DNA from 3 places in the Superficieibacter sp. BNK-5 genome. Region 3 is predicted to be linked to each of the others. Evidence: predicted binding sites of a transcription regulator. Region 3 holds the regulator's gene; each other region holds the start of a gene.
The links. The regulator Fur, encoded in region 3, represses iron uptake genes when iron is present. The targets are predictions, from matches to a motif close to ATAATAATGAGAACNACTATCAA.
Positions count from the first base shown of each region.

Region 1: a site for Fur is predicted at 1,537-1,559, ahead of ACMGGS_RS13355 (TonB-dependent siderophore receptor). Genes of this name have one in related genera too.
Region 2: a site for Fur is predicted at 1,661-1,683, ahead of ACMGGS_RS22410 (Nramp family divalent metal transporter). Genes of this name have one in related genera too.

Region 1 covers NZ_CP179893.1:2,777,890-2,781,172, forward strand. Annotated here, with positions in the region: gene ACMGGS_RS13355 (TonB-dependent siderophore receptor) at 1-1,443, opposite strand, end outside; gene ACMGGS_RS13360 (alpha/beta hydrolase-fold protein) at 1,597-3,252, shown strand; gene ACMGGS_RS13365 (DUF1158 family protein) at 3,151-3,283, opposite strand, start outside.
Region 2 covers NZ_CP179893.1:4,686,161-4,689,443, forward strand. Annotated here, with positions in the region: gene ACMGGS_RS22405 (DUF2502 domain-containing protein) at 7-342, shown strand; gene ACMGGS_RS22410 (Nramp family divalent metal transporter) at 380-1,621, opposite strand; gene nupC (nucleoside permease NupC) at 1,971-3,173, shown strand.
Region 3 covers NZ_CP179893.1:2,919,343-2,922,625, reverse strand. Annotated here, with positions in the region: gene ybfF (esterase) at 1-521, shown strand, start outside; gene ybfE (LexA regulated protein) at 651-944, shown strand; gene fldA (flavodoxin FldA) at 1,095-1,625, shown strand; gene fur (ferric iron uptake transcriptional regulator) at 1,915-2,367, shown strand; gene ACMGGS_RS14015 (helix-turn-helix domain-containing protein) at 2,525-3,136, shown strand; gene chiP (chitoporin ChiP) at 3,184-3,283, opposite strand, start outside.

The DNA of each region.
Region 1 (3,283 bases), 140 kb from region 3:
AGCGTAAAGCAGGCCGGTACGCCAGGTAAACTTATCATCGTTTTGCTGCGTTTTGTCAGAGGCGGTTAAATCAGTCGTACGCACTTCCGACCAGTCATAGCGCCCGGAAAGCAGCAGTTCCCAGTTATTCCAGCTCATCTGATCCTGAAGATAAACTCCCATCTGATCGAGGTTTTGCTGCTCGTTGGTCATGGTAGCGAAAGTGCTTTCATCGACGTTGACGCCATACACTGGCTGCGTCCAGTCCATGTCGTACTGGCTACCGGCACCGCGCCCCAGATACTGCTTATCATGGCTGGATTTATAATCAACTCCGCCAAGCACGGTGTGATCGAGCGCGCCGGTTGCCAGGCGCGCCTCAAGCTGGTTATCGAGGCCGAATTCAGTGGTTTCGCGCTCCTCATGCTGCGCGCGACGGGTTAGCAGTGTGCTGTTGGCCGCGCTGTTGGCATACACCAGGTAGCGATACTTTTGTTTGATAGTGGCGTAACGGGCGTTCTGACGGAAGGTGAAAACATCGTTGAACTGATGCTCAAACTCATATCCCACCATTGTCTGCTCGCGCCAGGACTGGTCGTAGTTCGGATCGCTGACGTTAAAATCCCACGGAATATACTGGCCGTTGGCACTGACCACCGTGCCGTAGTACGGCAGGAAGTTACGATAACCGGCATCGGGATCTTTCTGGTAGCTGGTCAGAAGGGTAAAGCGGGTCTGATCGTTGGGAAACCAGGTGATCGCCGGGGCAATCGCCATCCGCGTTTCTTTATAGTCTTCCACCTGATTATGCTGCGTGCGGGCGATACCGTTCAGGCGGTACAGCACCCGTCCGTCGTCGCTTAGCGGGCCACCGAAATCAAACGCACCTTCCGCCAGATCGTGATTACCGGTGCGGAACTGCACTTCATGAACAGGTTCGCTGGTGGGACGTTTACTGGTCATGCTAATCAGGCCGCCAGGGTTAACCTGACCGAACAGGACGGAGGCCGGGCCGCGCACCAGTTCCACCCGCTCCAGCAGCCACGGATCGACGGTGCCGGTTTGCGATGAGGCGGTGGCCCCGAAGCTCAGGCCGTCGAGAAATTTCGGCACGTAGCTAAAACCGCGCACGAACACTTCATCATTACGGTTAGATGAGCCGCGATACTCGGTAAACACACCCGGCGTGTAGCGCAGCGCTTGCGACACGGAGGTCACATCCAGCGCGTCCATCTGATCGCGTGTGACAACGGAGACCGACTGCGGCGTTTTGACCAGATCCGCCGAGGTTTTCGTCGCCGACAGCGTTTTAGTCGCCACCATCCCTTTCAGCGGCGCGGTGGGATCTTCACTGTTTCCCTGCGTGACGACCATGGTTTCCTCGGCAGCCAGCGCCTGATGGCTGATTGCTGCGGTGGCTATACTCATTAACCAGAGATGCATTATCTTATTATTTTTAAACATGTTTTAAATAAAACCCCGTGAACGATGCCATAGAAAATCCCGTATTGATGACCTCAATAGCGGGAGATGAAAACGTAAACGGCGCTAATGATATTGCAAATTGTTATCATTTGCATTAGCGTTGTTACAAATTTCATCGGGAACCGTGCTGTAATGAAAATGGCGTGGAGTGGTTTATTAATTGGGCTGAGCGCGACGCCTGCGCTTGCCGCGAATTGTGATTCCATGTCGGTGCAGGGAGAACAGCAGGGCAAGTTTGACGCCAGCGGCGAAATTTGTTTTGTGCTCCCGGCGCTGGGGGAAAATTATGTTTCCGCGACGTTGAGCGGCGTTACCGATGCGCGTCTTCTTGATCGGAATAACCGCCGTTTGCGCACGCTGCTGGAAGGGGAGCCGGGCGACGGTGAACAAACGCTCTTATTTTCTCTCCCGCTGAATCAGCCTTCCTCACTGATGTTACATGGCGAAGAGGGTACACGCTGGCGCTTTAGCTGGCGGATCAAAGAAACCGCTTCCCTTGCCAGAACGCAGGTGCTCGATCCGGTTAGTCCACTGTTGCAGCAATTAGCTCGCGAACTTCAGGCGGGCGGATCTACCGAGGCATTCTGGCAGGCCCGTCGCCAGCAGGGGACGCCGCTGGTCGAGCCTGTCGATGCGACCCATAAGCGGGTGACTTTCCTGTGGCGCGGCGCGCGGAATAACGTGTTTATTCTCGGCTCGCCTGCGGGCGATCACGATCCGCTTTTTCGCCTTGGTGACTCCGATGTCTGGTTCCGCAGCTATGTTGTGCCTGCCGATACGCTGATGCAGTACAAGCTGGCCCCGGACGTGCCGGTGGTGCAGGGAACGGCACGCGATCAGCGCCGGGCGATCCTGGTCAGCGCTCAGGCCGATCCACTGAATCCGTCCACGTTAACCACCGATCGCGCCGATCGCTGGAATCGTTATTCATTGCTGGCGCTGACGCCCGCCCGCTACTGTACGCCGCAGCGGATGATGCAGCCGGTTAAGCATGGCACGCTGACGCGGCAATCCTTTTACAGCCCAACCCTCAACAATCAGCGCGATATCATTATCTACCGCCCGCGCGTGGCGCAGCCGGCACGCTGGACGCTGATGTTGTTTGATGGTCAGGTGTATCAGGATGATTATCGTTTCGCCAGCGTGATGGACGACCTTATCGCCCGCCACGTGGTGCCGCCGGTGAATATTGTGTTTATCGACAGTCTGGATCACCTCCGTCGTGGAAAAGAACTGCCGCCGAATCCGGCATTTGCCGATTTTATGGCGCATGAACTGGTGCCGTGGCTGCGGCAGAAGGGCATCCCGGTACAGCGGCAAAAAACGGTGCTGGCAGGATCCAGTTATGGTGGACTCGCATCCTCCTGGGTGGCATTACGCTATCCACGCGTCTTCGGCAATGTGCTGAGTTTGTCTGGCTCGTACTGGTGGTCGCCGAAAGGTGAAGCGCCGGGCTGGCTGACGCGACAGTATCAGCAGTCGCCGCGCTATCCGATTCGCTTCTGGTTGCAGGCCGGACGCTTTGAAAGCCAGGGGCCGGATGGCGGTATTTATCGTAATACCGAGGATTTTGCCCGGCTGCTGCGCGATAAAGGCTATCGCGCCAGCTTCCATCCGTGGTCCAGCGGTCATGACTATGCTGCCTGGTGTGAGGCGCTGGTGGCCGGAATGCGCGACTTTACCGGTTTAACCCGCCAGCGAAAACCAGCGACGCCAGATAAAACGGATAATCAGATACTCGATAATGCCGAGCATCAAAAACCACAGGCAGAACAGCAGGGTATATAGCTGGCCGAGATCCATCAGATGAAACACGGCG
Region 2 (3,283 bases), 1.8 Mb from region 3:
AAAATTATGTTCAGGTCGCTGATTCTGGCTGTGGTACTGGCCGCCTCAACCGCCCCGCTTGTTGCCAGTGCAGAAGAAATTACCCTGTTGCCATCGGTTAAGTTACAGATTGGCGATCGCGATCGTTCAGGTCACTACTGGGACGGCGGCCACTGGCGCGATCGTGATTACTGGCACCGGAATTACGAATGGCGGCAAAACCGCTGGTGGCGTCATGAACCTCCACGCCATCGGGGATGGGATAACCGCCGCGCTTATGAACGCGGCTATCGCGAAGGCTGGCACGACCGCAATGACCGTCGTGGTCCTCCCGGACGCGGCCATCACGGACACCATCATTAAGATAACGCCGTGGCCTGGATCAGGTCACGGCGTTTTATCAGGCTAAATCCAGTAACGTTCCCACCAGCAGCCAGCCGTTAAGCACCACCACCAGCACCACAATCGTCCAGCCGGTCCGCTTAACCAGGGTGCTATTGACCAGTTCCCCCATCAGTTCACGGTTACTGGTAAACACCAGCAGCGGCACCAGCGCCAGCGCGATACCGAAGCTGAGCAGCACCTGGCTCATCACCAGAATCCGCGTCGGATCCAGCCCCATCAGGATCACAATAAACGACGGCAGCATCGTCACCGTGCGGCGCACCCACAGCGGAATGTGGAAACGAATAAAGCCCTGCATCACCACTTGCCCGGCAAGGGTCCCGACAACCGTTGACGACAGCCCGGCGGCTACCAGACTCAGGCCAAATACCGTTGCCGCAGCATGGCTGAGCAGCGGTTCCAGCGTCAGATATGCCTCTTCCAGATCCGCAATCCCGGTGTGGCCGTTGAAGTGAAATGCCGCCGCCGCGGTCGCCATCATCGCCAGGTTAACGAATCCGGCGATAGTCATCGCAAACGCCACGTCCCAGCGAGTCGCGGAGTAACGCTCTTTACGCGTACCGGCGTGTTGATTCTGGGTCAGGGAAGAGTGCAGATAAATAACGTGAGGCATTATCGTCGCGCCCAGCACGCCTGCCGCCAGGAATACCGCGTCCGTTCCCGGCAGTGAAGGAATAATCATGCCCCGGGTCAGGGCCGCCATTTCGGGGCGGGAGAAGATCAGCTCAACGATATAGGCCGCAGCGACAAACAGCAGCAGCCCACCAATCACTACTTCCAGCGGTTTTTGCCCGCGACGCTGGAGCATCAGGATTAAAAAAGTCGCGATCCCGGTCAGCACCGCCCCCTGCAACAGCGAAACGCCCAACAGCATTTTAAAACCAATCGCGGCCCCGATAAACTCCGCCAGATCGGTCGCCATGGCGATGATTTCCGCCTGCACCCAGTAAAACCAGACCAGCGGGCGCGGATAGTGATCGCGAATCTGTTCCGCCAGGTTTTTGCCGGTAGCGATCCCCAGCTTGGCGGACAGCACCTGGATCAGCATCGCCATCAGGTTCGCCCAGACTACCACCCACAGCAGCTGATAGCCGAAACTCGCCCCTGCCTGGATGTTGGTGGCAAAGTTGCCCGGATCGATATAGCCGATAGCGGCAATGAATGCTGGCCCCATTAGCGCCAGTCTTAGCCTGCGCGCGGCCCTGCCGGTACTACTCTCAACGCGACTGTTGCTCATTCTTTGCCTCTAAATATAGCCTTTGCTATGTTTCATGCTATCAAAATGAGAATGATTATCAAGATCATTTATAGAGTTGAAATTGATTTCTCTGATAGGCCGAAACAATGGCCGGGCTGGATGTCTGGTGGAATGGTATTTGTTTTAGTTATCGGTGCTAATGTTAACAGAGTAGTACATCAGCGCAACATTTCACCCTTTCGGGCGACATAATTAAAATGTCTGGTAGATCACTATTTTTGAGATTGCTCACAGGAACTTACTATATTGCGGGTTTGATCTCGTTTTCTTTGGTGTTGTTACATAGAATGTGCACGAAAACTAAACCTGCCTCATATTCGGAGCAAATATGTCCGCCGTTCTGCACTTTATCCTGGCGTTAGTCGTTGTTGCGCTGCTCGCTCTGCTGGTCAGCAGCGACCGTAAAAAAATTCGCATTCGCTATGTCGTTCAACTTCTGGTGATTGAAGTTTTACTGGCCTGGTTCTTCCTTAACTCGGACATTGGCCTGGGTTTTGTGAAAGGCTTCTCCGAAATGTTCGAAAAGCTCCTCGGCTTTGCGAACGAAGGGACTAACTTTGTCTTCGGCAAAATGAATGATGAAGGTCTGGCATTCTTCTTCCTGAAAGTGCTGTGCCCTATCGTCTTTATTTCCGCGCTGATCGGTATTTTGCAGCATATCCGTGTGCTGCCGGTGGTGATTCGTGCGATTGGTTTCCTGCTCTCCAAAGTCAACGGCATGGGCAAGCTGGAATCCTTTAACGCCGTCAGCTCGCTGATTCTGGGACAGTCCGAGAACTTTATCGCCTATAAAGATATTCTCGGCAAGATGTCGCGTAACCGCATGTACACCATGGCGGCAACCGCGATGTCTACGGTATCCATGTCTATCGTTGGTGCGTACATGACTATGCTTGAACCTAAGTATGTCGTCGCCGCGCTGGTGCTCAACATGTTCAGTACCTTTATCGTTCTGTCGCTGATCAACCCTTACCGCGTTGACGCGCATGAAGAAAACATCCAGATGTCGAACCTGCACGAAGGCCAGAGCTTCTTCGAAATGCTGGGTGAATACATTCTGGCAGGTTTTAAAGTGGCCATTATCGTTGCTGCGATGCTGATTGGCTTTATCGCCCTGATTGCTGCACTGAACGCCCTGTTTGCCACCGTCACCGGCTGGTTCGGCCATAGCATTTCCTTCCAGGAAATCCTTGGCTACATCTTCTACCCGGTTGCCTGGGTGATGGGTGTTCCGGCACATGAAGCGTTGCAGGTTGGTAGCATCATGGCAACCAAACTGGTCTCAAACGAATTCGTGGCGATGCTGGATCTGCAAAAAGTGGCCGCTACGTTGTCGCCGCGTTCGCAGGGCATTATCTCCGTCTTCCTGGTATCCTTCGCTAACTTCTCGTCTATCGGGATTATCGCGGGTGCCATCAAGGGCCTGAATGAAGAGCAAGGTAACGTGGTTTCCCGCTTCGGCCTGAAGCTGGTCTACGGTTCAACACTGGTGAGCGTACTGTCCGCGTCTATCGCCGCGCTGGTACTGTAATCCTCTTCTGAATAAGCCGGGACGCGTTCCCGGCTTTTTTACGCCTGTCGTTTATCCTACGCATAAAAAGCGTATGCCTCGCCATTATGGCAATCAGCGCGATAAAGGAA
Region 3 (3,283 bases):
CCTTTATAGGTCATTCCATGGGCGGTAAGGCCGTCATGGCCCTGACCGCGCTGGCGGCAGAGCGGATTGATGGGCTTATCGCCATCGATATTGCGCCGGTCGATTACGCCGTGCGTCGCCACGATGAAATCTTTGCCGCAATTAATGCCGTTACCGATGCGGGCAGCACCACGCGTCAACAAGCGGCTGCGGTGATGCGCGAATACCTTAACGAAGAAGGTGTGATCCAGTTTTTACTGAAATCGTTTGTCGACGGCGAATGGCGTTTCAACGTGCCGGTACTGTGGGAGCAATATCCGCATATTGTCGGCTGGGAGCCGGTCCCGGTCTGGGATCGTCCGGCGCTGTTTATTCCCGGCGGCAATTCGCCCTACGTCACCGAAGCCTACCGTGAGCCGCTGCTGGCACAATTTCCGCAGGCGAAGGCGCATGTGATTGCCGGGGCGGGCCACTGGGTACATGCGGAAAAACCGGAGGCGGTATTGCGGGCGATCCGCCGCTATCTGGCCGAACTCGCCTGATTAAAAATCCAACGTCCGCACGCCAGATTGCCCGCGGGCGTTGGCGTGCTTCCTGCACTGATGTATGATGGCGCGCTACCCAACCGGGCAATGGCCCGGCTGCTTGTTTCCCCGAAGTCACTCTTAATCATGGCAAAAGAACAAACGGACCGTACGACAATAGATCTGTTCGCGAATGAGCGTCGCCCGGGAAGACCCAAAACCAATCCCCTTGCGCGTGATGAACAGTTACGCATCAACAAGCGCAATCAGTTAAAACGCGACAAAGTACGCGGCCTGAAGCGCGTTGAGTTAAAACTCAACGCTGACGCGGTTGATGCCCTCAACGAACTGGCGGATGCGCGCCAGATCAGCCGCAGTGAGCTGATCGAAGAGATTTTACTCAGCCAGCTCGCGCAGTTGCACGGGCAGGATATTGTCTGAAAAAGCCCTCGATCCCCCTTTTCATGTAGCAGAGAGTGCAGTCGGGCGTGATTGCTATTTCCGCGTACTTCTCTGTTCTGCTATGATTGCCCTTATCCGTGTGCAATACGCCACCACCATATCAATAAGTATCAAGAGGTTATTTTACTCATGGCAATCACAGGCATCTTTTTCGGCAGCGATACCGGCAATACCGAAAATATCGCGAAGATGATTCAAAAGCAGCTAGGTAAGGATGTCGCCGATGTGCATGACATTGCCAAAAGCAGCAAAGAAGATCTCGCGGGCTACGATATTCTGCTGCTGGGCATTCCTACCTGGTACTACGGTGAAGCACAATGTGACTGGGACGACTTCTTCCCGACGCTGGAAGAGGTAGACTTCAATGGTAAGCTGGTGGCGCTGTTTGGCTGCGGTGACCAGGAAGATTATGCCGAGTACTTCTGTGACGCGTTAGGTACTATTCGCGATATCATTGAGCCGCGCGGCGCAACGATTGTGGGTCACTGGCCAACGGCAGGTTATCATTTTGAAGCGTCTAAAGGCCTGGTCGATGACGATCACTTTGTTGGCCTGGCCATTGATGAAGACCGCCAGCCGGAACTGACAGCAGAACGCGTAGAGCAGTGGGTGAAGCAGATTTCCGATGAGCTGCACCTGAGCGATATCATCAACGCCTGATGCTGATATGACGCAACCTTCTGGTTGCGTCATACTGATAGATATAAGCAATCAAAATAATTGCTACAATTTTTTAACTTTTCAGTACATATCTGTACAATAGCCACTGATTTAACGAGGTCAGCGCCGCTTTGCGGACCCCCCCTCGTTTTAAACGCTAACTTTGTCTGATACTTGCAGTTTTCAATCAGGCATGGCAGTTCTATAATGAGAGGCATTATGAGCGATGCACTCTCTGTAAATACTTCCCTGTGGGGAGTGAATCTTATAGCAACAGGACAGATTCCGCATGACTGACAACAATACCGCATTAAAGAAAGCAGGCCTGAAAGTCACGCTTCCCCGGTTGAAAATCCTGGAAGTGCTTCAGGGACCTGACAATCATCATGTCAGCGCGGAAGACTTATACAAACGCCTCATTGACATGGGCGAAGAGATTGGCCTCGCCACCGTCTACCGCGTTCTGAACCAGTTTGACGATGCTGGCATTGTCACCCGCCACAATTTTGAAGGCGGAAAGTCCGTTTTCGAACTGACTCAGCAGCATCACCACGATCACCTGATTTGCCTCGACTGCGGCAAAGTGATCGAGTTCAGCGATGACTCGATTGAGTCGCGTCAGCGTGAGATTGCGGCTAAACACGGTATTCGCCTCACCAACCATAGCCTTTATCTGTATGGTCATTGTGCTGAAGGCGACTGCCGCGAAGACGATAATGCGCATGAAGGCTTAAGCAAGTAATGGCATCACAAGCCAGCCTCCCCGGCTGGCTTTTTTTATTCCCTTTCCCTGCCCGTATATTCAGATTTCATCAATACTTTTTATTCTTTGCCCTGGCTAGTATGCCCGCTTTCAGGCGTTACGCCTGTACGACAATGAAGTTGACAAGGATCGCGTCATGCAGCAACACGTCCTCCTTCAGAAGGCGCTCGCCCACATTCTGACTATTTTCGATGATGGCGCTAACAAACGTCGTTTACTGCGTCACAACTACCTGACGTTTCAGGCAGATACGATCTGTTTACTGTATGCCGGTGATTATTCGCTTCTGCGTCGTCATGATGAGTTGCTGGTGACCCGGGCGCTGGCTCCCGGCATCGTTGGTCTGATCCTGCCCGGTATGGCGGAACAATTTGTCACAATCCGCGCAGACAGTGATTGTGACTATCAACTGGTCAGCCATGACGCTTTTTTTACGCAGATCGATGAGCAGCAGGCCCATCATCAGGTATATACCCTTTTGCTGGCGCAGATCACCCGGCAATACCAGCGGGAAGAGCTGCTTTTAGGTTACAGTAGTCTGGTTGCGGTTCAGGGGGCCATTGTGCTGCTTGATCGGCTTGAACCGACGATTCGCGCCAGTACGAATGTTGCCGATTTCGTGGTTAAGTCGACTAACTTATCGCGGAGTATCGTCATGAAATCGATGGCCTTTTTGCGCCAGCAAAACGCGATTGAGATCACTAAAGGCAAGCTTACGCGCATCAATCGTCTTCCTGATATCCATTAAAAAACCCGGCACGCTTGCGCGGCCGGGTTGGAAGAGCGTTGCCTGCATCAGAAGATGGTAAACGGCGCAATAACCATAAATTTCACATCGCGCTCATCCTGGAAGATGTTGCCGTATCCGCCACCGTAACTCGGAATATCGGAGTGG